One region of the Agarivorans sp. QJM3NY_25 genome, then DNA from elsewhere that is predicted to be linked to it. Evidence: predicted binding sites of a transcription regulator. Region 1 holds the regulator's gene; each other region holds the start of a gene.
What was found. Region 1 encodes sigma-54, which starts transcription at its own class of promoters, with help from an activator protein. Its sites were predicted from a motif close to GTTGGCACGNNNNTNGNNT; they were not measured.

Region 1 (11,092 bases):
CATGGGAGATGCTTTAGCCGTGGCGCTACTCCAAGCTCGAGGCTTCACTGCCGATGATTTTGCACTATCTCATCCGGGTGGCAGTTTAGGCAAAAAACTGCTATTGAGTGTTCACGACATTATGCTCAGCGGGGAACAAATTCCTTTAGTTGTAGTCGAACAAACTATTCGAGAAGCACTATTTGAAATTACCGCCAAAGGTTTAGGTATGGTTGGCGTCGTCAATCAGCAGCAACATTTAGTCGGAATTTTTACCGATGGAGATTTACGCAGGATCCTAGATCAGCGTATCGATATTCATGAAACGCCAATTGGTCAAGTGATGACACACAACCCTAAAGTAATAGAAGATGATTGGTTAGCCTTTGATGCGCTTAAACTGATGAAGAAAGACTCAATTAACGGTCTATTTGTGCTCCATCAACAAACCGTAATTGGCGCTTTTAATATGCACACCTTACTGCAAGCAGGAGTCTATTAGTGAGTGTTGAAACGCCCTACGGTGCGGTCACCCAGCAAAACTACAGTTTAGCCAGAAATATAAAATTGCTCATTTGTGATGTCGATGGCGTATTCTCCGATGGTCGGATCTACCTCGGTAATGATGGCGAAGAATTAAAGGCCTTTCACACCCATGATGGCTTTGGTATTAAAGCATTACTCAATGCAGGTATTGAGGTTGCGATTATTACCGGCCGCCAATCAAATTTAGTCAGCACCCGCATGCAAGCTTTAGGTGTGCAGCATATATTTCAGGGCCAGCAAGATAAAATGCAAGCCTATCGACAATTACAACAAAAGCTAAGCTTAAGCCCCGAATACTGTGCCTATATCGGCGATGACGTGGTCGATGTTCCAGTCATGAATGCCTGTGCCTTAGGGGTTGCTGTATATGACGCCCATCCATTATGTAAACAAGCTGCCAAATTAGTGACTAAAACCGCTGGGGGTTATGGTGCAGTGCGGGAATTATGCGATTTAATTCTTCAGGCACAAGGACAGCTACAAAATGCTCAGGGCATGAGTATATGAATAAACCCACTTGGTTTTTTGCGGTTTTATTTATGGTGGCTTTGGTGCTTTGGCAGCTCAGCCCGTCAGATACCCAACAACTGACCGAAACTCGCGAAATCAATAAACCCAATTTTATTGCCGAACAGCTATACAGTGTTAGTTTTGGCGAACAGGGAAGGCCCCGCTATCGTATTTATGCCGAACAGATGGCGTATTTTGAGCAACTCAAGCACACCACTTTCAGCCAACCAAAAATCTTGGTATATCCCGATCCCAAACAACCTGTATGGCAAATCGTGGCCGATCAAGCTACAGTACAGCAGCAACACACGGTCATGTTAAATGACAATGTAGTAATTAAAAACTTGAGTCGCAGCAAATACGTTCGTGACTTAATTACAGACAGCTTGGAAATCGACCTGCAAAACGAAACCATGCATAGTGATAAACTCGTTACCGTTTATGGCCCATCCTACGAATTATATGGACGCGGAATGAACGGTGATTTAGCCAATGAAATAGTGACTTTATTAAATGATATCGAAGCGGTTTACCACAATCCACAAGAATAAATTAGCCTTTTTAGCAAGCCTGTTACTCATCAGTTGGGGGGCTCAAGCGCTTGAAGACGACTTCAATAAACAAATTGTCGTCGATGCCGACCGTCAACAGGTTAATATCAAAGAAAATCGCGTCACTTTTTATAATAATGTCGTCGTGACTCAAGGCTCGATAAAAATGCGCGCCGAAGAACTGAGCGTTATCGGAAGTGAGCAAAAAGGCAGCGAAGTGATGATAGCAAAAGGCAAACCAGCCACCTTCTATCAGCTCTTAGATAATGGTAAGCCCATTGAAGCAGAGGCGAACGAAGTGCGTTACGATTTGAAGACTCAAACGCTTACGCTTACTAACAATGCACTGCTGAAGCAAGAAGAAAGCTTAGTCAAAGGTCAAATGATTAAATACAGCATTAACAAACAAGAAATGGTTGCTCAGGGCGACCAAAACAGTCGGGTGACCACCATTTTCTTACCCCAACAACTCAACAAAGTTGCCCCCAAGGCCACGCCTCAACCATGAGTACCTTAATTGCAGAAAACCTTGCCAAAAGTTACAAGGGGCGCAAGGTCGTTAAAAACGTGAGTCTCAATGTTGAAACTGGAAAAATTGTCGGTTTATTAGGGCCCAATGGCGCTGGAAAAACCACCACTTTTTATATGGTGGTTGGTTTAGTCCCAAGGGACCAAGGGCGGATCCTAATTGACAACGAAGATCTGTCAAGTACCGCCATGCATACCCGGGCTCGCAAAGGCATAGGTTACCTACCGCAAGAAGCATCTATCTTTCGTCGCCTCTCGGTAGAAAAGAATATTTTAGCGGTCTTAGAAACACGTAAAGACCTCGATAAACAACAACAAATGGGCGCGCTCGATGACTTACTTGAAGAGTTTCATATTGGTCATATTCGCAAGAATTTAGGCATGAGTCTGTCGGGCGGTGAACGTCGCCGAGTAGAAATTGCCCGCGCTCTAGCTGCCGCACCTAAGTTTATTTTGCTTGACGAACCCTTCGCAGGCGTGGATCCTATTTCTGTTATCGATATAAAAAAAATCATTGAACATCTTCGTGATCGCGGTCTGGGTGTATTGATCACCGACCACAATGTAAGAGAAACACTAGATGTTTGTGAGCACGCCTATATCGTTAGCCAAGGCGAACTGATAGCCTCAGGAAAACCTGAGGAGATACTTAAAAATGAGCATGTGAAACGAGTTTATCTCGGTGAACAATTCAAGCTATAGTTAAAGTATGTCCTCAAACGCGATAATAAAAAGAAGGAACAGCGGTAATTAATGAAAGCATCTTTGCAGTTGCGTCTTGGTCAGCAATTAACCATGACCCCCCAGTTACAACAGGCCATACGCTTACTCCAGCTTTCGACGCTGGATCTGCAGCAGGAAATCCAAGAAGCTTTGGAGAGTAATCCTCTGCTAGAAGCAGATGAAGCGCAAGCAAATGACGCAGACTCGGCTGAATTTAAATCAGCCAGCGAGCAAAATAGTGATGCAAACAATAGCCAAACGGAGATCGATAGCAGCCAGATGGAAACTGGCGATGCGATTAGTCAAGATACCGTCGCAGACGATCTTCCGGTTGACTCAACTTGGGATGACATTTACAGCGCGAGCTCGGCTCCTGCCAGCTCTTCATCCGGTAGCAGCAGTGATGACAACGACATGTTGTTTCAAGGTGAAACCGTTGACTCCTTACAAGATCACTTGCTCTGGCAAATGCGCCTCACGCCTTTTAGTGAAATAGACCAAGCTATCGCCCTCGCCATCATCGACGCAGTCGACCAATCAGGTTACCTGACCCAAGATTGTGAGCAATTACTTGAGGGACTACGTTCGATTGAAAATAATGATTTAGATGTCGAGTTAGATGAAATTGAAGCAGTACTTAAACGTATTCAGCACTTCGATCCAGTTGGTATTGCTGCCCGCTCTCTACAGGAATGCTTACTCATCCAATTAAGTCGTTTCAGCGAACAAACACCTTGGCTGAATGAAGCGAAAGACATCGTATCGAATCATATTGACGTATTAGCAAATCGAGATTTTCGTTTATTGGCCCGTAAAACCAAGTTAAAAGAGGAGCAGCTACGCGAAGTGATGCGGCTGATTCACACCTTAGAGCCAAGACCTGGTAATGCCGTCGAACCAAATCAAGCCCAATACGTAATTCCCGATGTCTCGGTGATTAAACGTCAAGGTCGCTGGGTGGTTGAACTCAATCCTGACGCGATGCCAAAACTACGCATCAATTCACATTATGCATCGATGACTAAAACCTCGACCAACGCCAACGATACCCAGTTTATTCGCAGCCATCTGCAAGAAGCAAAATGGTTCATCAAGAGTATTGAAAGCCGTAACGAAACCCTACTGAAAGTCTCTAATTGCATCGTGCATCACCAACAAGCTTTCTTTGAATATGGTGAAGAAGCCATGAAACCGATGGTATTGAATGATGTTGCCGAAGCGGTTGAAATGCATGAATCCACGATCTCTAGGGTCACGACTCAAAAATTCATGCATACCCCTCGCGGGATCTTCGAACTCAAATACTTTTTCTCTAGCCATGTGGCTACCGATGGTGGAGGAGAATGCTCCTCAACAGCCATTCGTGCATTAATTAAGAAACTGGTTGCTGCCGAGAATACCAGTAAACCACTCAGCGATAGTAAAATCGCTGATATTTTGGCAGATCAAGGCATCAAGGTGGCTAGGCGTACGATAGCTAAATATCGTGAGTCATTGGCTATTCCACCTTCTAACCAACGTAAGAGCCTTATTTAAAGGCCACTATAAAGGGGACGACATCTATGCAAATTAACCTTACTGGACACCACGTAGAAATCACTGAGTCTTTGAGAGAATATGTCCACACTAAGTTTACTAAGCTACAACGACGATTCGACCAAATTAATAATGTCCATGTTATTCTCAATGTCGAAAAACTGAATCAGATTGCCGAAGCCACTATACACCTAAATGGTGGTGAATTATTCGCCACTTCAGAACACGCTGATATGTACGCGGCCATCGATAGCCTCATCGATAAGCTCGATCGCCAAGTCATTAAGCATAAAGAAAAACTCACCAAACATTAGTCATAGTAATGCAAATAGATAAAGTACTAAGCTTGGACTGCACCCAAAGTGCAGTCCAATGTTCGTCAAAAAAACGAGCATTGGAATTGATCAGTGAACTAGTTGCGAAGCAACTCGACACCACATCTAAAAGTATATTTGAAAGTTTATTAAATCGTGAACGCATGGGCAGTACTGGCATTGGCCAAGGCATCGCGATCCCTCACGGTAGAATAGGCAATCAATACCATGCGACCGCAGTATTATTACGCTGTACTCCGGCGATTTCCTTTGACGCCATTGACAATCAAGCCGTTGATTTAATATTTGCCTTACTGGTTCCCGAAGACCAATGTCAACAACATCTAAATACTCTCGCTCAAGTTGCTGAAAAACTTAACGATAAGCAAATATGCAAACAACTTCGTACAGCACAAAGTGATGACGAATTATACACGATCATGATAGCCTAAGACTCTAATCGTTATTAGGGGTTATCATGGAACTGATTATCGTTAGCGGGCGCTCCGGTTCAGGTAAAACGGTCGCACTACGAGTATTAGAAGATTTAGGTTATTACTGTGTCGACAATTTACCAGTCGTATTATGGCGTCCTTTAATTGAACACCTAAAAAGACAGTACACCAAAGTCGCCATTAGCATTGATGTGCGAAATTTACCTGATGAACCCTCACCCATCGGTCAACTAATTCGCGATGAAGGCTCTGAGCTTAACCTATTAAGTATTTTTCTCGACGCGAAAGATGATGCGCTGATCCGCCGCTACAGTGAAACTCGGCGGGTTCATCCACTGAGTCAAAACGACATGTCTCTAGCCAAGGCCATAGAATCTGAAACCGCCCTGCTCGCCCCCATTTCTCGCAATGCTGACCTAAGAATAGATACCTCGCGTTTATCCGTACATGAATTGAGTCAGCTCATTCGATCGCGAGTGACCGGAGAACAACAGCAGCAATTAATTATGGTGTTTGAGTCCTTTGGCTTTAAAAATGGCGTACCCAATGATGCCGATTACCTATTTGATGCTCGCTTTTTACCGAACCCGCACTGGCAAGAAGAACTACGACCTTTATGCGGTCTCGATCAAGCGGTTAAAGATTATTTAGCCAAGCAGCCTCTTGTAGAGCAGTACATCCAGCAAATCGCTGATTTATTAGGATCTTGGCTGCCGCATTTAGAAGCCAATAATCGCGCCTATCTGACCATCGCAATTGGTTGTACTGGCGGACAACATCGTAGTGTTTATGTCGCCGAACAACTGGCTGAACACTTTAGTCAAAAACGTAAGGTGCAGCGGCGCCATCGAACTTTGGAACATAAACTTGAAACTCACTAGACAAGTCGTCGTAAAAAACAAACTGGGCTTACACGCTCGCCCAGCCACCAAACTGGTCGAATTGGTACAAGAATTTGAAGCTGAAGTAAGTATTATTGACGGGAAAAAAACCGCTTCGGCTGCCAGCGTGATGGGATTGCTGGTGTTGGCAAGCGCTCAAGGCAATACCCTCACGATAATCTCTGAAGGTAACGATGCAGAGGCTGCTCTCGATGCCATACAACAACTCGTTGAAGCAAACTTCGACGAGGAATAACGCGAATTTATTGATGCAACTGCTACACTAAGTCCTGTTGCATTTTTAGTGAATATTTATATCGTAGCGGACAAGGCAGAGCCTATCGCGTAGAAACAGCACTGATGCAGGTACTCAAGCCGTAAACTGTGACACATGTTACCCAAAGGGTTCCGCTGAAAACCTTTGTACCATCCGCGACAGGTTCACCCGCTCTAAAAGCGTGGTTTAATCTTTACACGACTATAAGGACCGCTTATGCCTGAAGAGATGGAGTTAAATCCTAATCAACACAAACGCCTACAGGAGCTAAACCAAGCGCTCGATAGTGGTATGTTTGTGCATGTTAGGCGAATGCTTCATCAGATGCCGCCTTGTGATGTCGCTCTACTATTAGAATCTAGCCCTCCCGCAGGTCGAAAAGTATTATGGCAACTCACCGATCCGGAAAAGCACGGTGAGATCCTCGAAGAATTAAACGAAGATGTGATGGAAGGGGTACTCCAATTAATGGCCCCCGAAACCCTTGCTGCAGCGACCGAGGGAATGGACACCGATGATATCGCCTACGTGCTTCGCAGCCTACCCGATAGTGTCTATCAAGAGGTGTTGTCGCAAATGGATGGCCAAGACCGCCATCGAGTCGAAGCTGCGCTCGCTTATCCAGAAGACACCGCTGGCAGTATCATGAATACCGACACCATCACCCTGCGGGCAGATGTCAGTATTGATGTTGTATTGCGCTATTTGCGGCTTAGGGGCGAACTTCCTGAGGCAACGGATGCACTTTATGTTGTCGATGAGAATGATTTACTACTCGGCGATATCCCACTATCAACCTTGCTCACCGTTAATCCAAGCGTCAACGTCAGAGAGGTAATGGATAGTAATGCCGAAACCATACCGGTCGCCATGGATGAAGATGACGTGGCTTCCCTGTTTGAACGCCACGACTGGATATCTGCCCCAGTAGTTGATGAACAAGGGCGCTTGTTAGGCCGAATTACCATCGATGATGTGGTGGATATTATTCGTGAGCATGCGGAACACTCGATGATGGGGATGGCGGGGATGGACGATGACGAGGATACCTTCGCCCCGGTCTTAAAAAGTACTCAACGGCGCACCGTCTGGCTAGCGGTTAATCTTTGTACGGCTTTAATTGCAGCGTCGATTAGCAATATGTTTGAATCAACGATTGAACAATTGGCAACGCTAGCGATCTTAATGACTATTGTTCCTAGTATGGGTGGCATCGCTGGTAATCAAACTTTAGCGCTCGTGATCCGGGGGCTTGCGGTGGGCCACATTGGCGAGGGCAACTCTCGCTGGTTGATCGGTAAGGAAGCCGCAATCGGTATGTTAAATGGCTTAATTTGGGCGAGTGTTATTTCGGTAGTGATCACCCTATGGAAAGGTGACTGGACTTTAGGCATTATCATCGCTGGGGCGATGTTCATTAATATGTCCTTAGCCGGATTAGCCGGGGTTAGTATTCCCTTATTAATGAAAAAATTTAATATCGACCCCGCTTTAGCGGGGGGAATGGCCTTAACCACCATCACCGATGTGATGGGCTTGTTCTCCTTTTTAGGTATGGCCACCTTAGTATTAGCTTAAGGCAGGAGTATCTAAATCGCAGCTCCTACTAAATATCAATCTGCCTAAGCGCTGACGAAAAATTTATCTTTGAAGCAAGCTTGAGCTGTATTTTCGGAGAAAACAAAGCGGCATACCACAGGCCGCTGTTAAAATGCTTATCTTAAACAGAAATAGACGCTGAAAGAGTAACAAGTACTAGCTACCCGCAATCTTCATCGAAGAAATCAATATTGAACCGGTTTGAATTGAGCTTTCTTTATCGAAGTCATCCGCAATGGCAACTATATTGGCAAACATCTCTGGCAAGGTACTGGCTACCGTAATCTCATGTACCGGAAAAGCAATTTCACCATTTTCAACCCAATAACCAGCCGCGCCTCGAGAATAATCACCGGTGACCAAATTAACGCCTTGGCCCATCAGCTCTGTCACCAATAAACCGGTTCCCATTTGCTTCAGCAAATCAGCCCGATTGATCCCACTGTGCTGCACTAACCAATTATGGATCCCACCAGCATGACCGGTACTTTGCATGCCCAGTTTACGTGCCGAGTAGCTGGTTAACAAATAGCTCTCTAAACGCCCATCAGCAATAATATGGGTCGCTTTCGGGGCCACGCCTTCGCTATCAAAAGGAGTACTTGATAAGCCTTTTTTAATAAAAGGGTCCTCGTAGATCGACAACCAACTAGGGAACAGCTGACTGCCCAAACTATCGAGTAAAAAAGACGAACGGCGATACAAATTACCACCACTAATCGCCCCCACGAGGTGGCCAAATAAGCCACTCGCGACCTCTTGGTCAAACACCACCGGCACCTCACAAGTCGCTATTTTACGACTACCGAGGCGACCTAAGGTTTTACTAATCGCCTTGTCGGCCAGTTGTTGAATACTGTCTAAATCGGCAAAATCACGCGCCACGCTATAGGCGTAATCACGCTGCATCTCTTTATCACCGGCGATCAACATGCAACTAATGCTATGGCGGCTGGTTGGATAGCCTTCAACAAAACCATGGCTGTTTCCATAAACCTTCACCCCGTAGTGACTATTCACATTCGCCCCGTCACTGGCCTTAATCTGCGAATTGCTCAAAGCTAAGCCTTCACATTGCTTGGCTAATTCAATAAATTTTTCAGGCTCCAATGGGTGAGGATGAAATAATTCTAGATCCGCAATATCTGTTGCTAGTAATGCTTTATCTGCAATCCCTGCCGCTTTATCCGCCGATGTATATTGAGAGATATCATAAGCCGCTTTCACCGCATTGGTGATAGCTTCTGGACTCAGATCTGAGGTTGAGGCACTGCCCTTACAATTCGCCGAATACACCGCAATCCCCAGCGCACCGTCATGATTAAACTCAAGGGTTTCCACTTGTTGATCACGAGTCGCAACACAAATTCCCGTTTGTTTCGAAATCGACACTTCGGCTTCATCCGCGCCAAGTTGTTTTGCTTGCTTAATCGCAAACTCAACAGCTTGTTTTAATTGACTGAGTTCTTGGCTCGATTGTTTTTCAGGGCTCATTTTGATTTTTTAATTTCCATGTATGGCCCTCGGGCCTGTTGAACTATAGCGGTCAATTTTCGTTCGAGATCTTAGGATGTTATCCCAGCTCAAGTGATGCAGCTTAGCATTCTAAGCAAACACCTCGCAACAATAAGTAAACGCCTTACAACAAAGAGTCAAAGGTTTTAGCCAAAGCCATGATCCAGCGTTTATAAGCGCTTACTGCTTGGCACAGAGAGACAAGCTAACAACAGCCAAAGCACCGTTCAAAAATCCACCAGCCAAGTCCCAAATGTAAGCATTAAAGATAAACCCTCTTCACCACAAAACTCATCGAGCGGCCATAGCCAAGAACTGGTAAGATATGCGAAAAGTGCTATGAGTAACAGAAAATGAGTAATGACCCGTCCTTTACAGACGAAGATGAGTGGATTAGTAAATCAGAAATCAAGCGTGAAGCCGATAAACTGAAAAAATTGGGCGTCGAATTAGTGGGTTTAACCAACCCACAAATAGAGTCCATCAGCATGAGCGCAACCTTAAGAGAAGCAATTGCCCTTGCCAAACGCTTGAAAGATAAACGAGAAGCGGCACGCCGCCATATGAATTACATCGGTAAAGTACTAAGAACCGAAGACATTGAAAGCATCAATGCTGGCTTAGATAAGATCCGCAACAAACACATTTATCAAGCACAGGCCCAGTTAGCTCTAGAGAAACGGCGAGAGCAGCTAATAGAAGAAGGGGATCCTGCGATTAATGCCTTAGTCGAAAAAAATCCAGCGTTAGAGCGTCAAAAATTGCGCCAGTTGGTCCGCCAAGCCAAAAAAGAATTAGAGCAGCAAAAACCAGCTAAGGCTCACCAGGACTTGCTTAAATATCTCAAATTACACTCTTAAAAAAAGGGCCAAGGCCCTTTTCATTTATGCAGTGCCACCAACGGTAAGCTGATCAAGTTTCAAACTCGGCTGGCCAACCCCCACAGGAATGCTTTGTCCTTCCTTACCACAGACTCCAACCCCTTGATCCAAACACAGGTCATTCGCCACCATCGACACTTGTTGCATCGCTTCAGGGCCACTACCAATTAAGGTTGCCCCTTTTATTGGCGTAGTAATCTTACCATCTTCAATGAGGTACGCTTCCGAAGCCGAAAAGACAAACTTACCCGAGGTTATATCCACCTGACCTCCGCCAAAATTAGGCGCGTAAATGCCTTTTTTCACCGAAGCGATGAGTTCTTCAGGCTCACTTTCACCACCTAACATATAAGTATTGGTCATGCGAGGAAGCGGCAGATGTGCATAAGACTCTCGGCGTCCATTTCCAGTCGACTGAGTATCCATCAGTTGAGCATTATGCTTATCTTGCATATACCCTTTCAGAACACCGTTTTCAATTAATACATTATATTGCCCAGGCGTACCTTCATCATCAATACTCACCGATCCCCGACGGTTGGCAAGCGTACCATCATCAACAATAGTACATAATGGCGAAGCTACCTGTTGTCCGATACAACCAGAAAATGCCGAAGACCCTTTACGATTAAAGTCACCTTCCAGACCATGTCCCACCGCTTCGTGCAGTAACACACCTGGCCAGCCAGCACCGAGTACTACTGGCATCAGTCCGGCTGGGGCATCCACCGCTTCTAAATTCACTAAAGCTTGGCGTACCGCTTCTTTCACATAAACCATCGCCCGTTCACAGCCAT
Region 2 (11,092 bases), 2.2 Mb from region 1:
TGTTGCTCTTATGCCACCGTCTTTGGTCGATGGTGTATGCCAAGCGGTCGAGCAATATTATCAGGTTCAAACTGGTTTAAAAGAAACTATTTACGTGTGTAAAGCGATGACGGGCGCGGGAACTATCGTGTCATAGCTGTTCATTCGTTGACTGCTCTATTTGGCGCAGGGTTAGCGATGAGCCGTTGTTATCATTTACTTGGTGTTTTTCAACATAAACCTCGACGTCGTTCGAGGTTTTTGATTTTCTAAGTTGTTATACATCTACGAGTCTGGCAAAATTTTAGTTTGCGCCGAAGATCTTGAGGAAAGTAAAACGAAATGGCGTCCCCTGCGAGATTCGAACTCACGTCTAAGACTTAGGAGGTCCTTGTTCTATCCAACTGAACTAAGGGGACGGGATGGTTCTGCAAACCCTATATTACAGTACTTGGTGTTGCGGCGTTCATTATACCCAGCTTTAAACGTATGAAAAGCTTCGGCTAACTGTTTGATTACTTCGTCGCCAAGTTAAAAGCTAGGGATTTTACGTTTCCCAGAGCATTAGCATAAGATGAACTACAAGTATGTCACTTGGTTTTATAAGCCAAGTACGCTCAAGCTTTCTTTCAAGGAAAAAGGACCGGGATCTTTGGCTCCTTCGGAGCGGGTCGAATATTTAGTTAAGTCATTTTTTCATCGTTCGTGGCTTAGCCTCTGTTCAATGGATCTTAAGCGATTGGTATGGCAATCATCAAAGACAAACAGAGCTAACTTTTATTGTTTACTCACCAAATCGCCAAGTTGGATGTTAGCAGTCATGGTTGGATCGACGGCGACCACAATGGCACTTTGTTGGTAAATCTGCTCAATGCGTACCATGCTATCGGCAATATGTTGTTCTTGTCTGGGAATGTCCCATTGTCCCCAATGATAATTTTGATGGATCAGACTTAATAACATCCCCGGATTTAGTTGATTGGCATGACCTAGGTTAATTTGCCAGCGGTCCGGTCCGAGAACCTTCACGATACTCCCCTGTAAAGGCTGGCAGGCGAGTAATGCATCCACCTCCGAAATCACCGTTTGCAGGGTATCATTCACCGTTTGCCCATAGGCTGAGCGCCAAAATTTAGCCGAGTGAGGTGAGACAATTTCACGCGCGTCAAATTCCCAAGGGGCATTCACCGAAAAACGTTTGTTGTAAATCTCTTCTAGGTCGATGGCGTTATAGACTCGCACATTAATAATGAAATAGCGTTGGGGGTAACTAAAGTTAAAGTGTTTGGGAGCGTAGTCTTGATCTAGCGAAATATTTTCCAGCTCGATCCCTAAAAGGTATTGGGCACCATAACGATGAGCAATATCTTTAATCGCAATAAAGTCATGCACTCCCGGTTGATGGTAGTTTAATGGTAATTTGGGAGGGTGCTTAATATTAAACTGACTCCCTAACTGGCGGGCAATATCATAGGTCCGTTGCTCCACGGCGGGTGATATTTCGTGAATTTGTCCTACTCGTACTTGATTCTGTTGTTTTAAGTAAGGAGGGAGTAACAACAGGTTTTTACTAAAGCCACTGGCTTTACATTGGCCTGTGGCCGGGAAAACATCGGCCTGTAAAACCACAAAGTACTGCTGTCCCCGACGGCCTTCATCTAATACTTTTAAGTTATGCAACGAGCCTTTCGAGACAACTTCCAATTGATCAAGGGTGAGTCTGCCTTCGGTCACCTGACTAATACTGGTTACCGAGGCGCCGGAATACAGAAGTAGCTGTTTGACCGCTTCTTGGGTGGCATTGCTGCGTGCCTGCTCAACATCTTGGCTGATGATGGTCGCGTGACCTTTTGCCTCGTACCACACTGCTTGACTGGGAATGCTAACTAGCATTGCGATCATTAAAATTAATAGTTTCATAAGGCCCTCCTCGTCACTAACTAGCAATAACTGTACCTAAAAAAAGCGTTATTTTTTTGACTGGAATGGTTATTGCTTAATAGTGTTTAGTCGGAGGAGATTACTATGCGTTATACGACTTTACTACTGGCGGTGCTTGCGTTACAAGGATGCAATACCAGCTTACACCATATTACTAATTATCCTTATGTTGAACCAAGGGAACAACAAGATGCAGTATTGTACGCACATGTCGATAATCTTTCTAAGCAGTTAACCGATGATTTAGAGTTGAGTGCTACAGATACGGTCGCGATTAGTTCAGTGGTTGATTTGGACAACTTGCAATCCAGTGATGGATTTGGGCGGCAAATTGCAGAGGCAATGTTTGCCGCTTTATCCCGAGAGGGGATCCATACGGTTGAGGCAAGACTCACCGGACGTTTACAGATGGACCCCGGCTACGGTGAATTTTCTTTATCGCGCGATGCAGAACTTTTACGCGAACAAATGCAAATAAGCTATGTGGTGGTTGGTAGTTTTCAACGAACAACCTCTGGCCGGCATGTGAATTTGCGGCTAGTTAATTTAGCCAGTCAACAGGTGGTGTCGGCCGCTTATCAATTTATTCCAAATAGCGCAGGAGCAAGCTCTCCTCGAGTCACAAGCATGAATGGGAGCTTACAACGCCATGAACAAACTGTACTTTAAAATATGGTCTTTTAGCTTAGCACTATTGTTATTGCTATCTTGTACTCCGACGACTCAGGTCAAGCAGGTTGAATGGACTTATCAGCCTCCTGGCGATTTTACAGTAGTGAATGCGGTTGGTTATGCGCCAATTAGCCAACAAAGGGGAACCGATAAATCAACCAAGCAATTACGGGCGATGAAAGCCTCTAAGCTGGATGCTTACCGTGAATTATCCGAGCAAGTTTATGGGCAACACATTGATAGTACCGCTACTGTGAGTGATTTGGTGTTAGGCAATGAACGTTTAGCGGCTTCGGTGGCTGGGGTAATTCGAGGTGCGAAGGTGATTAATGCCTATGCTGTTGATGATGTGTATGTGACCGAATTACAACTTGATTTTAGGGAGGTATATCGGGTTACTATGTCAATGGCTCCAACTCGGCACCTAGAGAGTCAAAAAACCATACAATTTTAGTAAAGAATTTCGCTTTCATGCCGATATCTTAAGCGTAATGGACGATTAAGGACGTGACATGAAAGGTATTATACTGGTTGCCATGACCACCTCGATGTTGTTGGGGTGCTCCAATAGCTCTTCGATGCAGAAAGTGATGGTGGTGGATCCTTCGAATAACGTAAGTCCGGCTAAAAATGCGCGTTATCTAGAGGGACTGGTGGATGAAGATGGCCAACTGTTTTTAAGCAGTGCACCGAGCCGCTTAGCAAATCCGCCAGAGACTATGAAGAGTGACCCTGATGCTAAAAAAACATTGACCGATTATGTCAATATGATGTCACAGCGTTTGGTTTCTAGCTCTCAATTTGTAAACGCAGACACACCAATCGGGGTTGCCTCATTTGTGCCTCTTGATAACCTACGTACCACCGACCTGTTTGGTATGCAAATTGCCGAAAGTTTTGTGTATGAGATGCAGCAAAGTGGCTTTTCTGTGATTGACTATAAAACCACTGGCTTTATTCGTATTACGCCTGAAGGTGATTTTGTTTACAGCCGAAATGTGAAAGAGTTAGCTAAACGTTTACCAATAGAATACCTGTTAGTGGGCACTTTTAGTAAGTCTAACGATGGGATCTTAGTGAACGCGAGAATTGTTGGTGCTCAATCTAAAGTGGTGGTTGCATCGGCGCAAGAATGGATCCCCAATGAAGTTTACCAAAGTAAAGTGCCAACTCCAGTGAAGCGCGATGGTGTGATGATCATCGAAGCGCGTAAACAAGCTGCGAGTAAACCGATGGCTCCAATGGGGGAGCGGGGGTAGCGTTTCTCGTCTATTACATTCATGGAAAACCGCACCTTGCAGTGCGGTTTTTTGTTTTTAAAGTCTGCCTATCTTTCTCGATTGATTTTTGTCCAATATAAAAAGTGTTTTAACTAAGCCTGAAATATGAAATTCAGTCAGTGAAGCTCTCTTCATAGAGCGAATGTTACATTTTACTGGGTGATACTTTTTGCGGTGACTTTCGATATATTTGCCCTCTGTTCTGTTCGTCTGACAGCTTTTGATTTGAATAATCAATAATGAATAATCATGGTCATACTCCTATTTTTAACGGCATTAAAATCTAGCGCTTAAGTTGCTACCAATGGTGGCTTACCATTGATGGTTATCAAGGGGCATAACTATTAATGGATAAAGGACTATATCGATGCTGTCGGAACACTTTGGTTTATCGCTGACAAAGCTCGCAGTGCATCTGAAGTAGTGAAGCTAATTAATCATAGTCCGCCGCTTCATCATTTAAACGTACGAACATTGTGCCTCAGGTGGATCGATTTTCAGTCGGCGTTAGTGGGTCATTTTTACATCGGCGGTAACACTTGATGATATCTCCTATTTTATTCAGCGAATGGAGATCTCATGGTGAAGAGATAATATATCGTAGAACAATTAGGTCTTATGGATTAGAGGGAATGGCAGATGATATTTGTTTGCCGTAAAACCTCTGGTACATTTTACTATTGGCGGAGTATATTTGTGGGATTTGAAGTCAATGAAGCTAAGCTAGCGGTTTAATTTAGGGGCGCTTATGGGAGTAAGGGGTCTAATTACATGGTCGTTCGAGTAATTACAGCTAGGCTTTAAAGCCTTTTCCCATACGCTGTGAGCTATGTTTTTTGCCTAATTTATCGTAAGTTGTGGCATTTTGGTTTTGTAGCTGGTCAATTACCGCGCTCAGTTGGCGAACTTTTTCGTTGCTTGCTTGAATAATTTCGCCATTAATAGTGTTTAACTCTTGGCACTGCTTGAGTAATTGTTGGATCCGCTCAACTTGCTCGGCTAACTCAGGAACGTCAATTAATTGTTGAGTTTGTTCCGACGATTCTAAATCATGATCAGCTTGAGTGATTGCAGTTAAAGCTTGTTCTTTTTGAGACGCGATTGCGTATAAGGCAATTGTATCATCACCAGCTAAGGCGTGCTTTTCTTGTTCCAAAAGAGAAAGCAGCAAATTAAGTTGCTGCTCTTGAGTATTCAGTAGGGCTACGATCATTGGCTAATTATCCAAAAGCTTTATTAAACTCACTTTCAAAGTCACCCATTTTTTGGGCTACCTTATTGGCATCAATTTGATAAGTACCATCGGTCACAGCTTGCTTGATTGATTCTAACTTAGAACTTCTGCTGTCAGAATCGTTAAGCAAATTCTGCTGAATACGGTTGAGTTGTTGTGCTTCGTTGGTAAGCATAACTGAATCCTGGGCTGCAGCAGAGCTAGCAGTTGAACGTTGTTCAGTGCTTTCTTTCGTCCCTTTGTCGGTGACTCGGTTAGAGTCAAGCTGACTTGGACGGCTTCCACCTAAGTTATTAATGTTTAAAGCCATAATGGCGCCCCACAGTTAATCAATTTTCGTATTCAATATAGCTATCGGCTTTCAATGTCAAAACTTGAGAAAAAATTTAAAGTTTTATCTCAACTAAACCTAAGGCCTTTATCCGACCAGTGACTAGGCGTTGTGACTTATTGTTTCTTACTTTTATGGTATCACCGATACTACCACTAGATAAAGCCGTTCCCTGAGTGCTAACACTTAAACCGCCTGCACCGGCAGAAATTATCACAGCATCTCCTTTACATATTAAGCAAATATCGCGCCCATTTATTATTTGGTCTTTTCTTAAACTCCGTTTAAGCTTAGCACCTAATAGCGAGTTAAGTTCGGTAAAGTAGTTTCCGCGTAAGCGATTTTCCGGTAAATAAGATAGACTTAAGTGTTGTTTAGTCAGTACGGCTCCTTGTTGAAGAGGACCGTTGGCAATCACAACCAATAATAATACTTGTTTTCTGACAGGGATGTATAATCGCCAATTGGTTTCGTCTGTGCAACTGACGAGAACACTAGTGTTACGCCTTATCTCACCGTTTGCTAAGCTGTAGCTAAAGCCACTAGGGCAGTTAGGTATAGCGATGCGTTCATCCAATTGATTAGCGGTTAACTCAATTTTTTGATCGGGCTGGTGAGTGATGTGAGAGTCGACAAAATTGATAGCTGATTGTTCCAGCTGCTGGTGTAACTCGCTAGTGTGAGCTATAAGACTAAAGAAAATTAATAGTAACGCGGTGATAAATTTTTTTAGCATTTCTTATATGATACCGATTAAAGCAAAGTAACAATTGGCTTTTTTGTCTATGCTTAACAAGTTGGCACTAGGTTAAACAGCGTCAAAAAAACGGCTATTAAGTAAGATTAAGTATTAGTATACAGGGGTAAGCAAAGTTAATGCCCTTTTCTAGGTCTAAGGAGTGACAAACGTATGGCGGGTATTTTAGATTCGGTAAACCAACGGACTCAGTTGGTTGGGCAAAATCGCCTAGAATTGTTGTTGTTTAGGTTAAATGGTTCTCAGCGCTACGGTATTAATGTTTTTAAAGTCAAAGAGGTATTACAATGTCCTCCGCTAACGGCATTACCTAAGCTTAATCCTGTGATCCGCGGTGTGGCACATATTCGAGGTCAAACCATTTCCGTTATCGACTTAAGTTCAGCGACTGGCGGCCGACCTATCGAAGATCTTTCTAAGTGTTTTATTATTATTTCTGAGTATAACCGTTCGGTCCAAGGCTTTTTAGTGGGCTCAGTTGAAAGAATTGTCAATATGAATTGGGAAGATATTCTGCCACCACCAAAAGGAGCTGGTAAATTTAACTATCTGACCGCGGTTACCGAAGTAGAAAAAGAGTTAGTTTCTATTTTGGATGTCGAAAAAATCTTGGACGAAATTTCTCCGGTAAGCACCACGGTTAGCCAGACGATCGTGGATGAAGCAACCGAAAATGTTAAAAATGATAAAAAAGTATTAGTGGTTGACGATTCATCGGTGGCGCGTAATCAGGTGAAAAAAGCGGTGACATCTTTGGGGGTTGAGGCACTTCTTTGCCAAGATGGGCGTGAAGCTTATGAATTATTGGTGAATATGGCAAAAGATGGGCCGATTACTGATCAAATAGCGTTAGTTATTTCTGATATCGAAATGCCAGAGATGGATGGTTACACGCTGACAGCTGAAGTGCGCTCTCATCCAGACTTAAAGAATTTACATATAATCTTACATACTTCGCTCAGTGGAGTATTCAATCAGGCGATGGTAAATAAAGTTGGTGCTAATGCCTTCGTTGCTAAATTTAATCCTGACGAGTTGGCTGCGGCTGTTCGTCAATCGTTATAGAAGAGTGTGGACGCATTTGTGAGAACAATCACTGACGATGTATATAAACAGTTCTGTGGCTTTTTAGAGAAGCAATGTGGAATTGTATTAGGCGATAACAAACAGTATTTAGTGAAAAGTCGTCTGTCTCCGCTAATGGCTCAGTACTCTATCGCAAGTTTAACCGAGTTGGTTCAAAAAGCGATGAGCTTACGCGAGCGAGATCTCCGTGCTTCGGTGGTCGATGCGATGACAACCAACGAAACCTTATGGTTTCGCGATACTTATCCTTTTCAGTTATTGGGCGATAAGCTTCTTCCTGAATTCCAAAAACTCACTCGACCAGTTAAAATTTGGTCGGCGGCTAGTTCATCGGGACAAGAACCTTATTCAATCATGATGACCGCTCTTGAGTATCAAGCGAGAAAGCCTGGTGCTTTATCGATGGGTGTTCAGGTGGTTGGGACCGATATTTCGCCGTCAATGCTGGAACATTGTAAGCGTGGAGAATACGATTCTTTAGCTTTAGCGCGTGGTTTATCGCCTGAACGTAAACGTCAATTTTTTGAAGCCAGCGGTGACGGTCGTTTTCGAGTGAATGACAAAGTTAGAAAAAATGTCAATTTTCGCCCCCTAAATTTACTCGATAGTTATTCATTAATGGGTAAGTTTGACATTATTTTCTGTCGAAATGTGCTTATCTATTTTAACGCTGAAGTAAAATCTAAGATTTTGAATCAATTTGCTCAGGCTTTAAATCCTAATGGCTATTTGATGCTGGGCGCTTCCGAGTCAATTACTGGTTTAACCGATCGATTTAATATGTTGCGATGTAATCCCGGCATTGTATATCAACTGAAATAGTTTCAACGATAGAGCGGCAGAATAGGCAACTCTTGCCGCTTTTTGCCGCTAAAGGTCCTTAAGTATTCAGTGCTTCGCCTTACTCAGGCTTTACTTTCCTATTTACTCTGTATTCCCAACGTCAAAAAAACACTGGCACAGCTTTTGCATTTTTCTATTTGTAATTGTGCGAAGAGGTGTGTATGGCAATAACTTTCGATAAAGCATTAGGTGTTCATCAGTATACGGTTGGGGTAAGAGCTCGGCGGTCTGAGGTTCTCGCGAGTAATATCGCTAATGCCGATACACCTAATTATAAAGCACAGGATATTGACTTTAATAAGGCTTTTGCAGCCGCGAAGGCTGGACAGCACAGTGGCATGCAACTTACCAATGATCGTCATATGGGCGGTGGTAGCAGCCAATTTTCAGAATTAGGTTTTCGCATCCCTAACCAGCCCGACACGGGCGATGGTAACACCGTCGATATACAGCAAGAAAAAGCAGATTTTATGCAAAATGGTCTGGAATACCAAGCTGGTATCGGCTTTTTGTCTAGTAAATTTTCTGGTTTACGTAATGCGATTAAAGGAGGTCAATAATGAGTTTCTTCAACGTGTTTGATATCTCGGCTTCAGCGATGAAGGCCCAGTCGGTGAGATTGAATACTACCGCCAGTAATTTGGCGAATGCTGACAGCATCAGCTCTAGTATTGACCAAACCTATCGTGCTCGAAAGCCCGTGTTTGCTGCAGAGTTAGAACGTGCGGGTAACGCTCAAGGCGAGTCGGCAAAAGTTAAAGTTGCTGGTATTGTCGAGTCGGATGCCCCTTTGCGTAAAGAGTATTACCCAGAACATCCCATGGCGAATGAAGATGGTTATATCTTTAAACCAAATGTTAATGTGATTGAAGAAATGGCCGATATGATGAGTGCCTCGCGCTCCTATCAAGCGAATGTGCAGGTCACTGAAGCTGCGAAGCAAATGCTAAATAGCACTCTCAATCTGGGTAAAAGTTAAGGAGTAGGTCGTGTCTACTATTGATCCACTACAAGGTAACCGTTGGCAACCTGAGTCGATTGTTCCGGAAAGTAATAATAATCAGTCATTAGGGCAGGAAGACTTTTTCGCGCTATTGACCACCCAGTTGCAATATCAAGATCCGAGTAAGCCAGTTGATAACGCTGAAATGATCGCGCAAATGGCTTCCTTCCAGACTTCTGAAGGTATCGCCGAGCTGGGAACCAAATTTGACACGATGAACTCGATTATGAATTCGTCTGCAGCTTTGCAAGCCTCAACGCTAGTGGGGCAAAAAGTATTGGTACCCTTGGACTATGCCCACAATACGGGCAGTGGTTTTGAAGGGGTAGCGGTGACAGGCGCTGCAACGACCAATGTTAAAGTGACGATTGAAAATGAAGCTGGAGAAGTCGTTACAGTTATCGATTTAGGTGAGGGGAGTGGCAATATGAACTTCTCTTGGGACGGTACTGATTCCAACGGGAATCAAATGCCAGATGGAAAATATAACGTCAAAGTAAATGGCGTTCAGGGCGGTAAAGAGATCAGTTTACCCACCGCAACTTTCGCGAATGTAAGTAGTGTAAGTTTGGCTGGTGGTACATCTGGCGTAGTCGTCAATTTAGAAGGTTTGGGTGGTATCGCGATGAGCGATGTCCTTGAAGTTGCCAAAGCCTAGTAAAGTATATAAACGATAGGAGATTGAGAGATGTCATTTAATATCGCGTTGAGCGGCATCAATGCCTCGCAAAAGGATCTTGACGTAACCGCGAATAACATTGCGAACGTCAATACCGTTGGTTTTAAAGAGTCGCGGGCAGAGTTTGCCGATGTGTATGCAACATCGATTTTCTCAAATGCTCGTACTGCAGTGGGTAACGGAACCAAAACGGTGGATGTTGCACAGCAGTTCCACCAGGGAAGTTTGAACTTTACCCAGAATGCTTTGGATTTAGCGATTAGTGGAGAAGGTTTTTTTGTTACGGCTGCTGATTTGACTACCCAGACTCGCGAATTTACGCGTGCTGGTGCCTTCAAATTAAATGCGGATAACTTTATTGTGAATTCGCAAGGCCAGTATTTACAGGGATATACGGTTAATAACAGTGGTACTCCTTCGGCAGTGAGTATGGCGGCGACAAACGCCATTCAGATCAGCGCTGAAGTTGGTACACCGACCCAAACCAGTGAAGTCAATATGAGCTTTAACTTGCCCTCTAGTGGCACGACTCATGATATTGGTGACTTCGATCCTTCTGATAGTAATACTTATACCTCAGCAACTTCGGTGACTGTGTACGATTCTCAGGGTGGGTCTCATGTTGCGGAAACCTTCTTTGTAAAAGATTCCTCTGTGGCAAATACTTGGCATAAGTTGATCTATGTTGATGGTGAACCGACCGACGTGAGTGGAGGCACTGCTCATGTGCCAAACGCGGGTAATACCAACGCGACGATTCCGGCTTCGGCTACTTTAACATTTGATAGTACGGGGGCCTTAGCATCAACAGTGCCTGCGGTTATTGAAACGGTCGCTTTAGGAACTGCGCCACCAAATGGCCCTGGTGGGGTTTGGGATGCGGCGACGGGTTCGGTAGATTCTACGCAAACGCTTATCTTTAATTTGAACGGACCGACTCAGTATAACGCAGCTTTCGAAGTGTCTAGTCTTTCGCAGGATGGATCGACAGTTGGTAAATTAACTGGGATTGATATTGGGCCTGACGGTTTAGTGGTTGCGTCTTATAGTAATGGTCAAACTTCGAATATTGCTAAAGTTTCAGTGGCTAAGTTTGCGAACAATCAGGGCTTATCACAAATCGGTGATACATCCTGGCAACAAACACAATTAAGTGGTGAAGCGATTGCAGGTGAAGGTAACTCTGGCACTTTTGGTAAAATTAACTCGGCTTCCTTAGAACAAGCCAACGTGAACCTCACTGAACAGTTAGTTAACTTAATTAGTGCGCAACGAAACTTCCAAGCG
Region 3 (11,092 bases), 1.2 Mb from region 1:
CGTAACTCGCGGCCAAATACCGCAAAATACTGTGTGATTCCCAAATCACTTTATCACCATCAATCAGGACAGGAACTTTCTTCATCGGATTTAGTTTTGAAAATTCAGCGGCATCTAATCCACCAAATCGCCCCCCTAATTCAATATGCTGATAAGAATTGCCTAGCTCTTCAAGAAACCACAAAACTTTTTGAACATTAAATGATGTCGTTCTTCCGTAAATTTTCACCTAACCATCCATTAAAAAGAAGACCATAAGTAGATCTCTATCATCCAAAATCAGAGTCGATATAACGACGACATCCCCAATTCAAAGGAAACTAATCAAGATCCACTGACCCCTCTTAACTCACCATTTAAACTGCGCAGCGGTAGAGCTTGGCATGTTCTAGCAGAGACTCACCCGCTAAGCCAATAGCAACATCTTCGGCTTACAGCATTTCCTCAGGATTACCGTAAACGTAAACCAGACATACTTCGCGAGTGTCTTTACAAACAGCTTGAATTTCTAGTCTACGATAACCATCTGGCTGATGAACCCGCTCAAATCACTCCATTTCCGCCAAGGCTTAGTGGCTCGCTGTTTGCTGTCGCGCCACAAGTACATAGATGTTGACCAAGGGAGGCTCAGAGCGACTTCGACACTCACTAGATTGTAACCACAATGAATCGTCAGAGCATCGACCAGCTGCAAGTCTGAAGGTTTAATACCTTCACCCGAGAATAAGGACTTAACGGCTACTTAAGGCGAGAGCCCCTGATGCGCCGACTAAAATACCACCACTAATTCGATTCACTACATTTAATCTTGCTTTTCCTGCACGCAAAACCTTATTTGCAGAGAAGGCATATAACATCACCATCGTAAAATCTAATAATGCCATAGTAGGACACATAATAGCCATTTGCGAAAACACTGGCTGAGTAGTATCAATAAATTGAGGAAAAAAGGCAGTAAAAAACACGATCGCTTTGGGATTGCCAGCTGCCACCATAAAACCCGACACGTAGAGTTTAGAATTTGAAACGTTTTCTAAATGATCATCCCTTTTGAACTTACTTTCTGAAGCAAACAACATCTTCACCCCCATATAAAACAGGGTTGCCGCGCCCAACCACTTAATCACATCAAAGGCCGCTTCAGAATTAGCAATAATTACTCCCAAACCAATCGAAACCAAAATCATTTGAATGAAATTAGCGCTAATATCCCCAAGGGCGGTAAATATGGTTCTTCTCACACCGTAATTAATGGAATTAACGATACCAAGAAAAACACTTGGGCCCGGTGTCGCTGTCAGCACCAACGATGCAGCAACATATGCGAACCAAACATCAACACTCATAAAACATCCCGACTTCATTTTGCTTACATCTCTGAAATGGTAACTCATTGAATGAAGTGAAGCACGAGCACTGTACGAGAGTGCTTAAGTTCACGACGACTGTGTCAATGGTGTTCGGCCTCGATTGCAGTGAACAGACAAGGCTAAAGCGATTCGATCAAAAACCAATCTCGACTAGACTCGCACGCATTGCTTCACCGGAACACTGCAATGCAGCCAGTTCATCGTCCACAACAAGAAGCTCAATGCCTTTTCCACACCTCTAGTCCCAATGCAAACCGATAAACTTAAGGCCACATGACTCAAGCCATATTACCGTTTAAATGAACCGATATTGGTCATACGGTTTTACTATTGTCTAATATAGCTTCCACTAAGGAGTAATCACCACGCCAATGACTAAGTTGGTGTATTCTTTACCTACAATAATTTTATAAACGGCTTGTTTTACCTCTAGAGCCAACCGCTCTATATGCTCAGATCATAGTCAAGCCCAAACACCTCTTGATTGAGCAAGGCTAAACCCAATATTCACCGTAGACCAAGCCGACACTTTAGAGTCACCATCCAGGCTCCGCCTGATTCATCATCTGTACAATCTCAAGTAGGTTTTTATCTGCGAGTGAGGTTTTAATCTGCGAGTGATAAACCCCTTGCAGCAACAGTAAAGTTTTATCTTCTTTCATTGAATAATGAAGAGGCAGGTCTGAGCCCAAGAAATAGATCCAACTTGAATTTTTAACCGATGCTTGGCCAACAACCATGATCAAAAGACTTTGATTTTAAGTGTCAGTAAATTTTACACCACGCTCACTAAAATGTAATACTATATACATAAAGCATTGTTTTTAAAGGATTTAAAATATTGGCCTCATATTTGCATTTACTGGAATCATATAAAACTCCTAAATGAACCAATAGATGAGCAACATGAATAAATTTAAATTAACTTGTATCGCATTAGGCTTAGGTTTTTCAAGCATTTCAGCAAACGCAGTTCTAATTACAGATTGGGATTACCTAAACGATGCTGGCTTCGGCACTGATTATACTTCAGAAGCTGGCGACGCAACAGGTGTGACTGCAACGGGTGCTACTTTAGACCAATTTGACCCACTTTTTAGTGGTGAACTCCCTAAAACATTGTCTTGGGGTCAACCTTATAAAGCGGTGAACCCAAACGAATTGCAAAGCTCTTTAGCAATTGATGATTCTAAAACTGGTTCAGTAACCACCAGTGTTGTAGATGGTGTTGGTGCCTTAGCGTTCTCTGAAGGTACAGGTTTAACCCATGAAAACTGGGGTGTAACGGGTGATACTTTAGTATCGGCAACTTTATTCGACGGTTTGTTTTTAGCCCCAACCGCGCCAGTGTCATTGCCTCCTACAGCTGCACCAGCTCTCCAATTTCAAATTCAATTTGAAGAAACCTACAACCACCCTACTGGCGGCACATGTGAATATGGCGGTACTCTAGACGGTGAAGTTGGTATCAACCAATCTGGTTGTGCCGATTTATTCACCATTATATTAGATGATGATGTTTCTTTCACTCAAGATGGTGATGCTATTTTCTTAAGTAATAGCTTCGTTATCCCAGCAGACGGCTTAGACGACTACGAATATACCTTAACAACTCGTTTGTTAGGTCTAACATTCGTTGAAAATGTAGATTGTCCAGAAGGTAAAACCTGTATCGGTTTCTTAACTGAAGAAGATAATACCAATACCCTTGAAGCTGCATTTGCTATCTCAGCTAGAGAAGTGACAGAGCCAGGTACTTTAGCTATCTTTGGTTTAGGTTTATTAGGTTTGGCTGGCTTACGCCGCCGTGCTTAAGACCGAATAAAAATGATGCGAAGAATTTAGCATCATTGCTTAAGATGAAAAGCGCAGCCCCCTGTACTGCGCTTTTTTTTCAAATTTTATATGTAGAAGCTTTATTCGAAGCCAGTGGGCTGCTTTCGACAGCAGCTGTTTGGCTCTGATGTTTATCAAGTAAGCCAAGACGAGAAAAGTTCGACGCAACTAAAAGTAATACTCGAGTCCCAGTGATAAGTAACTGTCTTTGCTCATGTAGAAAATCGGCTCAGTGGGTGACATGGCCGATAACCAGAACCCTTCTGCCACCCAACGAAAATGATGACTCACCCGACCTGACGCGGTTAATTGATATAGCTGCGAGTTTTTTTTAAGATCAAACAGGCCCGACAACAATAACTCCGTATCACTGACATCGTTTGCCTGCCATCGAAGCCCTACAAACAAATCGTTATTATAAAGCGTTGGCGGTGCCTGAGTGTCCCGATTATCCCAAGTATACTCGGCAATCAAACCCAACTGTCCCGGGCTGAATTCAAAGCCGTATAGGGAATACTCCGCCCCAGTGACCAGCGTCAGATAATTTTTACCTTCCCCATGTTTGGCAACACTTTCCCATTTCCACAGCAGATCATCTCTGGTCCACTGCAGGTCTAATCCGAGCTGAGTCATAGTGGCGTAAGATTGCAGTAGCTGAGCACCGTCATCGAGCAACATCGGCTCTCGGCTATTCCCATTGAATAAGCTAATCCCAAGATCTAGCTCGTCTCGCCAAAATGCCACTCTGGCCGCCAAATCCAGATTGCGCTTACCGTCAGAATAAACAATCTCTTCACCCACCGGCTTCCCCGGAGACAAACGTTGCTGCGGTTCGCGAAATGGTCTCACTTGATGAAACGGCAACAACAATAGCTGTGCTTCCCCCCACTGAGGCCAATACTGAAAGTGCAGCATCGGCTGACCAATCTTCTCGTCGTTACCTAACGCTATCCGCCCGTCATACTGATTTACGATATTGATTGGCTGATAGACTTCGGTAACCCCCCAGTAAACGGTATCAATACCGACCGTCACCGAATAACGCTGCGCATTATAAGCAATGTTCGCCTCACGCCAGTTCCCAAAAATCACATCAGCTTGTGGCTCATACCGTGAATAAGGTGCCAGCAGAACATTCCAGCCATCGTCATTCCACCACTTCAACTTAGGCGCTAAGGTAATTTGCGGATTAAAGCGATGGCAACACTGTTCTGCTGATAGCGGCGCCTCGGCGTATACTTCGCCCGCCAGACCCGCATAGCCTTCCAGCATCATCTCTGCCGAGACATCCCCGACATAAACGGCCATCAATATACAAACCAGACACCTCATGCTTTTAACCATCATCAATTATGCCTGTAAGCCCGCTGCAACTGTCTGGGGTCGAACTGACTTTCAGGGAGCGTTAATCCCAAGCGATAGTCCTGCCAGGTAAGCTCGGTGGTGCGTTTCGAAATTAAGTTCTCCATAAAGGCAATATGTGGACGCCAGTAGCGATCTTCATATTGCTTATACTCTCTCAGAGAAAGCTTCTTAAGTGGTGTTCCTTTGCGATCGAAATATTCAATCTTGCGTGGCTGGTAAATGGACTGATCGATCCAGGCAATCAATTTAGAGTAACCGGAATTCACATATTGTGGATAACAGGCCAGCAACCAGTAACGATGCTCACCTTGCACTTTTTCACCCACCAGTTGATAGCGATATTTATCCAACTCCCACGAACTCATATCTTCATAGGCAAATTCACTTCCCATAAATGGGCCGGAGCGATTATTCGACGAAATCCGCTTCACTCGCTTAATGGACGGCAGATACAGCCACTGATCATCCGCTTCAATCGCATGGCTAAAAGTCAGTAAACTGGTCCCGGCTATATCGCGAGGCGCTTTAAAATAGGTAATGATTTTATCACCCTCATCAGCCTGCTCTTTACCTTGCACCGTCAGTTGGCGCTGCACCGCGTCACCATTGGCGGCTGTAATCGTCATTTCAACCGTCGCAGTGTAAGACTGATAACCACTATCTCGATTCACCATCTCGGTTGCGATATCCAAACCAGTGGGTTCTTGGCCAAACGCCAGGCTCGATATCATTAATAGCAGCAATATGCTTTTTATCATGTTTCCTCCTTGATGCCATATCCCCATATTCAACGTTGAAATATGAACAGACAGTAAACATACATAAGTTGTTGAAAAACTTAACCTGTACGATCAGACAGGTTTATTCAGACAAGCGGACAGGATAAAAATATAAGCAAAGCAGCTAGCATGATTTTCTCAAATAACTGTTCGTATGTTAGGAGTAGAAACCGAAATGGAAGCTGAACCAATCTTAGAACAAGGATGTACACTCATTCCACATATCGATGATGCACTCGGCCCCGCCGCACAACGTTATTTTGGCGAGGGATATAAAAAAACCCAATATCGGTGCAACGTCAAATACACCGCCAGCTTCGCCGAAGGGACCATCGCGATTGATTACCGAACCGACTGGTCACAAAAGGAAAAAGTCAGTAGCCGCCCGCCCCACCTGAGTACTATCGATGCGTTTCTGGTTGCGGGTCGAATTGCCTGTGAGCTGCTCAGACGAGAATTCAACTTAAGCGAACAACAGACATCCCAGGCATGGATCCGACACTTGTCCATCAAGGCTGGCAGTGAAGCTTTAGAGGATCTGGTTGCCGTTCCGCTCAGCACCCGGCTAATAAAATCGGTGACCAACAATAACAGTATGTTTGGGGTTCTCAGTCATTTCAAAACAGTCTTAAAAACAATGGAAGTTGAGATCATTATTGACCACCCGCCGGGTATTGACAGCCACACGGTGAATGCGGCTCCCTTAAACGCTGAAGAATATTTCATCGATGAGTTCCGGGAAAGACACTGCGAACTATACAACAACAGCTTTAATGATAAATCCTGTGCAGTTTCTTGTGAACTCACCCTACAACGACCGGGAAATCAATTCAGCGGTCTGATGGGCCAATATCCACACGCCCTGATGATTGTGGATTGGCTAACCAGCTTCGCTCAGCTTTCACAATTAGTGATGTATCGTTTAGATAATGTGCAACGAAACCAAACCAATAACCTGTGGATGCGTTCAGTCAAAATCACTGCCCCGTACCCAATTATTCCCCAGCAAAAACATACCCTTACTTTACGAAGTACGCGCAACTCGCTAATCAACAAAAATCACGAACAATGGCGTCTTGCTACCGTTTCAGGCTCTATTGCCAGCCATCCGGAATTCTCACTTAGCGCCAAGCTTTGCCACTCACTTCCCCAAGGAACAATCGCATGAAAATTGCCATATCAGGAACCTATTCAACCGGGAAAACAACCCTAACCGAAGCGCTCGCCATTGCAACTGAGATCCCCAGAACTCAGGCCAGAACGATGCGGGAAATCCTGCCGGATGCAGTTCCAGGAAAAACCCTGGAACAATGTAAACCCTTTGAGTTACTCACCCTTGGTTTAAGCAGACTAACCGAGCGGATGATTAACGAAGAACAGTTTGGTGATCGTTTTTTTTCCGACGGTTCTAGCCTTCACGAATGGGTATATGGTGCCGCCAGATTAGAAACCGGAATTAATCCATCTGAAAGTGACTTGCTGTTAGCCCTAAAACGTATCGCAGGCGCTCCTTATGCCTCACTTCACAAAGGCTATATTGAAGCATTTGGCAATGTCGCCAAACGCCATGCAAAAAAAACCTACAGCCAATTTGTCCATCTACCGATTGAATTTGATTTGGTCGCAGATGGTCACCGACCGGTCTCCGAAGTATTTCGTCAGCTCTCCAATGATCTGTTACTAAATACACTCAAAGAACTGAATATCCCGTACATTGTCGTCGGTGGTGAGCTGCGAGAACGTCTGCTCACCATTGCGCAACACTTTCACCTACCGCTACGCATGGATCCCGATGAGGCGATCGAAACCGCAGTCAATAAAGTCAAGGCGGAAGCGATCGAAATCGAAAATCATCGTCTGTCGGTCCTTGCCGCTCAACAAGCTTAAACATAGGATATAAATCATGATTAATTGGACTAAAAAGCGTGCCTGGCTGGCGATTTTTGCTTGGCTTGCCACTCTGGCGGTAGCCTTTATTGGCCTTGGCAAACTGACACTGAATAACGACTATAAGGTGTTCTTCAGTAAAGATAACCCCGATCTGGTTGCTTTCGAACAGATTGAAGATAAGTACAATAGCAATGACAGCGTATTAGTGGTACTCAGACCCAAATCTGGCGACATTTTTCAGCCCGATGTACTGCAAACCATCATCGAGCTCACCGAGCAAGGCTGGCAAACCCCCCATTCTTACCGAGTCGACTCCGTTAGCAACTATCAATATACCCGCGCCGTCGATGATGAACTGCTGGTCGAGGATTTCATCTCATCAGATGAACTTCAACAGCAAGCTGTACTGGCGGATAAAAAGCAATATGCATTACAACAACCCGAGTTGCTCAATCGCTACCTCGCAGCCGATGCTAAATCGACAGCAATCAACGTACTGGTTCGACTTTCAGTCGATGAACAGTCGGAAGAAGTGCGAGAAATAGCCCAATTTTGGCAAGATCTGATTGCTCAAACTCAAGAGCAACACCCAGAGATCGAATTTTACCTGACTGGTCAAGTGATGCAAAATGATGCCTTTGGCGAAGCCTCGCAGCGAGACATGGGCAGCCTCGTGCCCATCGCATTGTTACTGATCATTCTGGGTACCGGAATCTATCTGCGCAGCATTTGGAGTTCTGTCGTAATCACGCTAGCTATCTTATCCTCGATCTTTATAGCTCTTGGCGCAGCTGGCTGGCTGGGCATCGCCATTACCTCACCTTCGGCTTCCGCACCTATCATTATTTTGACCATGGCGGTCGCCGACTGCATCCATTTTCTGCAAGGCTTCAAAAAAGCCCAACTCGACGGCAAGGCAAAACCAGAAGCCATCGCTGATGCAATGGCCAAACACCGATTGCCCATCATACTCACCAGCTTAACAACTGCCGTTGGCTTCCTGTCGATGAACTTCAGCGATTCACCACCGTTTAATGACCTTGGCAACATCACCGCCATGGGCGTTTTTGCCGCTATGCTGCTCACCCTGTACTTCGCCCCAGCCTTACTGGTCGTTCTCCCCTTGCGCAGGCCCCCAGCACATCAGCAACAATGGTTAAGCAGGCCCTTAACAAAACTGGCCCGCTGGACAATCAAAAATCCGGCATTAAAAATTGCAGCGGTGTTAATTTTCAGTTTAGTGATTGCCGCCAACCTGGTCCGCAATAAAATCGACGATACTCTGTTCGAGTACTTCGATGAGAGTTATGCGGTTCGACAAGCCAATGATTTCACCTACGCCAAGCTCACAGGCGTCGCCAGTATTCAATTTGCGCTCCGCCCCGAAGGCGGCGAAACGGTCACCTCACCCAACTTCTTGCAAAAACTGGATGCCTTTGTCACCTCGGCCCGTGATACCGATGGCGTCTATCACGTCCAGTCACTCACCGACATCATGAAACGGCTCAATAGCAGTCTGCATAATGATGATCCCAGTTACTATGTTTTGCCACAGGATCCGCAACTGTCTGCACAAACGCTGCTACTTTACGACATGTCGCTCCCTTACGGACTCAACCTGAGTAATCAGGTCGCATTAGATAAAAAAGAGTTACGGATCATCATCACGGCCAAAAAGATGTCTTCGAATCAACTGGTCGTGCTAGAATCCAATCTGAGAAAACAGCTCTTAGAACATTTTAATGCAAGCAGTATCAGCCCGGGTGTTAGCGCAGACATCATGTTTGCCCATATTGGCTACCGCAATAATATCAGTATGCTCACTGCTTCTGTGGCCGCCTTAGTACTCATTTCCCTGCTGATCGGCATCATGCTGCGTTCGGTCCGACTCGGCCTTATCAGTATCTTACCGAATATTCTTCCCGCCTCGATTGCTTTTGGCGCCTGGGGAATGATGGTTGGAGAAGTTGGCTTGAGTTTATCGGTCATTGCCAGTATGACCTTGGGGATAGTGGTCGACGATACCATTCACCTCCTGTACCGCTACAATACACTCCGCAAGTCGGGATATTCAGAACAAGAAGCGATTCAATCCTCGGTCAAACATACCGGGCTCGCCATCATCGGCACCAGCCTGGTGCTGAGTCTTGGTTTCTTGGTCCTCGCCTGCAGCAGCTTCAAGATGAATGCAGATATGGGACTCATGACCGCCATTACCATCTTAATAGCATTGGTCCTCGATCTGCTGCTGGTCCCTGCAATGCTAAAAATAACCAGCGCTAAAAACCGGCCAATCGAGTCAAATGAGCAGGCAATCGGGCTACCTTTGGGATAGTACCGAACTAAAAAGTAAGGGCTCGCTCACCGAGCGGCCCGCTACTTTTGATGACATTGCTTGCAGCACCGATGATTCATTGAGACCAAGCCGCCTCGCCAGAATGCAAGCGACACAAACAATGGAGAAGCATAAAAAATCGACAATAAGAACTATCTAAAGCGTTCAGCGAAAGGCGGGGCGTAGTTTTTCCTTGCAACAATAATTGAGCAGAATTTGCGTCATTCTGAAAACGGCATACCGCACAGCATCATCAAACATGTTTATCTGGAAAAATAGACTGTCAGGATTCAAGCCACATTAGCAGCAGCTTATTTTATCCGTCACACCAGCCTTGCTCAATTGCCTTGGCAACCGCATGTGTCCGATTATGGGTACCCAGCTTTTTATAGATGTTCTGCAAATGATACTTTACCGTTCTCTCACTGATATTAAGTAATCGACTGATTTCCCAGTTACTCTTCCCCATTTTTAACCAAGGCAATAACTCCTGTTCTCGCTGAGTCATCAAGCTCGGCTTTGACGCCACTTCACGCGCCTTATTTTCGCAAATACTCTGGCGTACCATATTAAGATGCGGGCTTAACAGGTAAAGCGCATTTATTTCGTCACTCGATGGTTGCCGCTCACCAAATGACAATAAGAACATGCTGCTCTCTTTCCCTTGACGACCTGAGATAACCAAACGTTTACCATAATCAGGATGGACGATGGGATCCATCAATACCGAAATACTGCGCGAGTGAGTGCGTGCGGCAGAAAATAAGGGATCGCTGGCCAGTGACCGAGCGCTAAAGCAGCGAACAAAATGCTGCTGTGAAAAACCAAAGCAAACGGGCGCACTAGCGCTTTCCTTAGACAATGAACCTAATATACTAAAATCAAAAGATATTTCGTTTTTCAAAGCGCTAAACCAATCTTGAAAATCTTCATCCTTTTGTACTTCGGTTAACTGGTGTGATAATTCAAACAGTTTCTGCTTATCCATAAGCACTATTGATACCTACCGAGCCGAGTGACTTTAACAAGCTCAAATCTGTATAAGCATCTGAGTCATTGATGCTGGTATGTATACCCGCTCCTAGCTTTGCATTCAAGGCCTTATTGACAAACAAAGTATTATTGAAAATAAATCCATGACTCAAAGCCGCCACTTTAAATGCTAGCGATCCGGGAAAAATCGCTGTATGTCATATCTGTCGCTTACATATTTGAGCGTAGCATGCTCTTTTAGCGGACTTTTCTAGGATCTCCTGAACCCAAAATTTCAGCTTATTCAGAGCCAAGTCATCGACATTTTATTGATCTGGAGACAAGCCATTGGCTTGCCCCTTGATGCGAATACCGATGCAATCGCGCCAGTGGTCCCTGTAAATAAAATGTCACTATAACAAAACATCCACTTGCTTCATCAACTTGCCATAACCGCCAGCCATCAAGCCCTGGATTTGTCCATCCCTTGCAACAATAAGCTCTACTGAAATCTGACTCAGAGACGCAGGCTGCATGTACTTCCC

Region 2: a site for sigma-54 is predicted at 8,234-8,252, ahead of flgB (flagellar basal body rod protein FlgB). Genes of this name have one in related genera too.
Region 3: a site for sigma-54 is predicted at 2,211-2,229, ahead of ACRRSW_RS13640 (THxN family PEP-CTERM protein). Genes of this name have one in related genera too.

What each region holds. Positions count from the first base shown of each region.
Region 1 is NZ_CP194041.2:4,151,983-4,163,074, forward strand. Features, by position in the region: gene ACRRSW_RS18910 (KpsF/GutQ family sugar-phosphate isomerase) at 1-481, shown strand, start outside; gene kdsC (3-deoxy-manno-octulosonate-8-phosphatase KdsC) at 481-1,032, shown strand; gene lptC (LPS export ABC transporter periplasmic protein LptC) at 1,029-1,586, shown strand; gene lptA (lipopolysaccharide transport periplasmic protein LptA) at 1,549-2,094, shown strand; gene lptB (LPS export ABC transporter ATP-binding protein) at 2,091-2,816, shown strand; gene ACRRSW_RS18935 (RNA polymerase factor sigma-54) at 2,868-4,373, shown strand; gene hpf (ribosome hibernation promoting factor) at 4,400-4,687, shown strand; gene ptsN (PTS IIA-like nitrogen regulatory protein PtsN) at 4,696-5,139, shown strand; gene rapZ (RNase adapter RapZ) at 5,166-6,023, shown strand; gene ACRRSW_RS18955 (HPr family phosphocarrier protein) at 6,010-6,279, shown strand; gene mgtE (magnesium transporter) at 6,517-7,878, shown strand; gene pmbA (metalloprotease PmbA) at 8,056-9,393, opposite strand; gene yjgA (ribosome biogenesis factor YjgA) at 9,768-10,274, shown strand; gene tldD (metalloprotease TldD) at 10,299-11,092, opposite strand, start outside.
Region 2 is NZ_CP194041.2:1,943,210-1,954,301, forward strand. Features, by position in the region: gene galK (galactokinase) at 1-136, shown strand, start outside; tRNA gene ACRRSW_RS08985 (tRNA-Arg) at 323-398, opposite strand; gene ACRRSW_RS08990 (flagellar assembly protein T N-terminal domain-containing protein) at 757-1,899, opposite strand; gene ACRRSW_RS08995 (FlgO family outer membrane protein) at 2,005-2,589, shown strand; gene ACRRSW_RS09000 (LPP20 family lipoprotein) at 2,570-3,046, shown strand; gene ACRRSW_RS09005 (FlgO family outer membrane protein) at 3,105-3,851, shown strand; gene flgN (flagellar export chaperone FlgN) at 4,666-5,085, opposite strand; gene flgM (flagellar biosynthesis anti-sigma factor FlgM) at 5,093-5,416, opposite strand; gene flgA (flagellar basal body P-ring formation chaperone FlgA) at 5,493-6,173, opposite strand; gene ACRRSW_RS09025 (chemotaxis protein CheV) at 6,348-7,259, shown strand; gene ACRRSW_RS09030 (CheR family methyltransferase) at 7,278-8,102, shown strand; gene flgB (flagellar basal body rod protein FlgB) at 8,285-8,683, shown strand; gene flgC (flagellar basal body rod protein FlgC) at 8,683-9,102, shown strand; gene ACRRSW_RS09045 (flagellar hook assembly protein FlgD) at 9,113-9,784, shown strand; gene flgE (flagellar hook protein FlgE) at 9,815-11,092, shown strand, end outside.
Region 3 is NZ_CP194041.2:2,978,018-2,989,109, forward strand. Features, by position in the region: gene ACRRSW_RS13630 (glutathione S-transferase family protein) at 1-229, opposite strand, end outside; gene ACRRSW_RS13635 (LysE family translocator) at 732-1,346, opposite strand; gene ACRRSW_RS13640 (THxN family PEP-CTERM protein) at 2,277-3,185, shown strand; gene ACRRSW_RS13645 (hypothetical protein) at 3,375-4,514, opposite strand; gene ACRRSW_RS13650 (outer membrane lipoprotein-sorting protein) at 4,553-5,329, opposite strand; gene ACRRSW_RS13655 (AvrD family protein) at 5,526-6,518, shown strand; gene ACRRSW_RS13660 (ATP/GTP-binding protein) at 6,515-7,237, shown strand; gene ACRRSW_RS13665 (efflux RND transporter permease subunit) at 7,254-9,575, shown strand; gene ACRRSW_RS13670 (response regulator transcription factor) at 9,892-10,563, opposite strand; gene ACRRSW_RS13675 (PhzF family phenazine biosynthesis protein) at 10,961-11,092, opposite strand, start outside.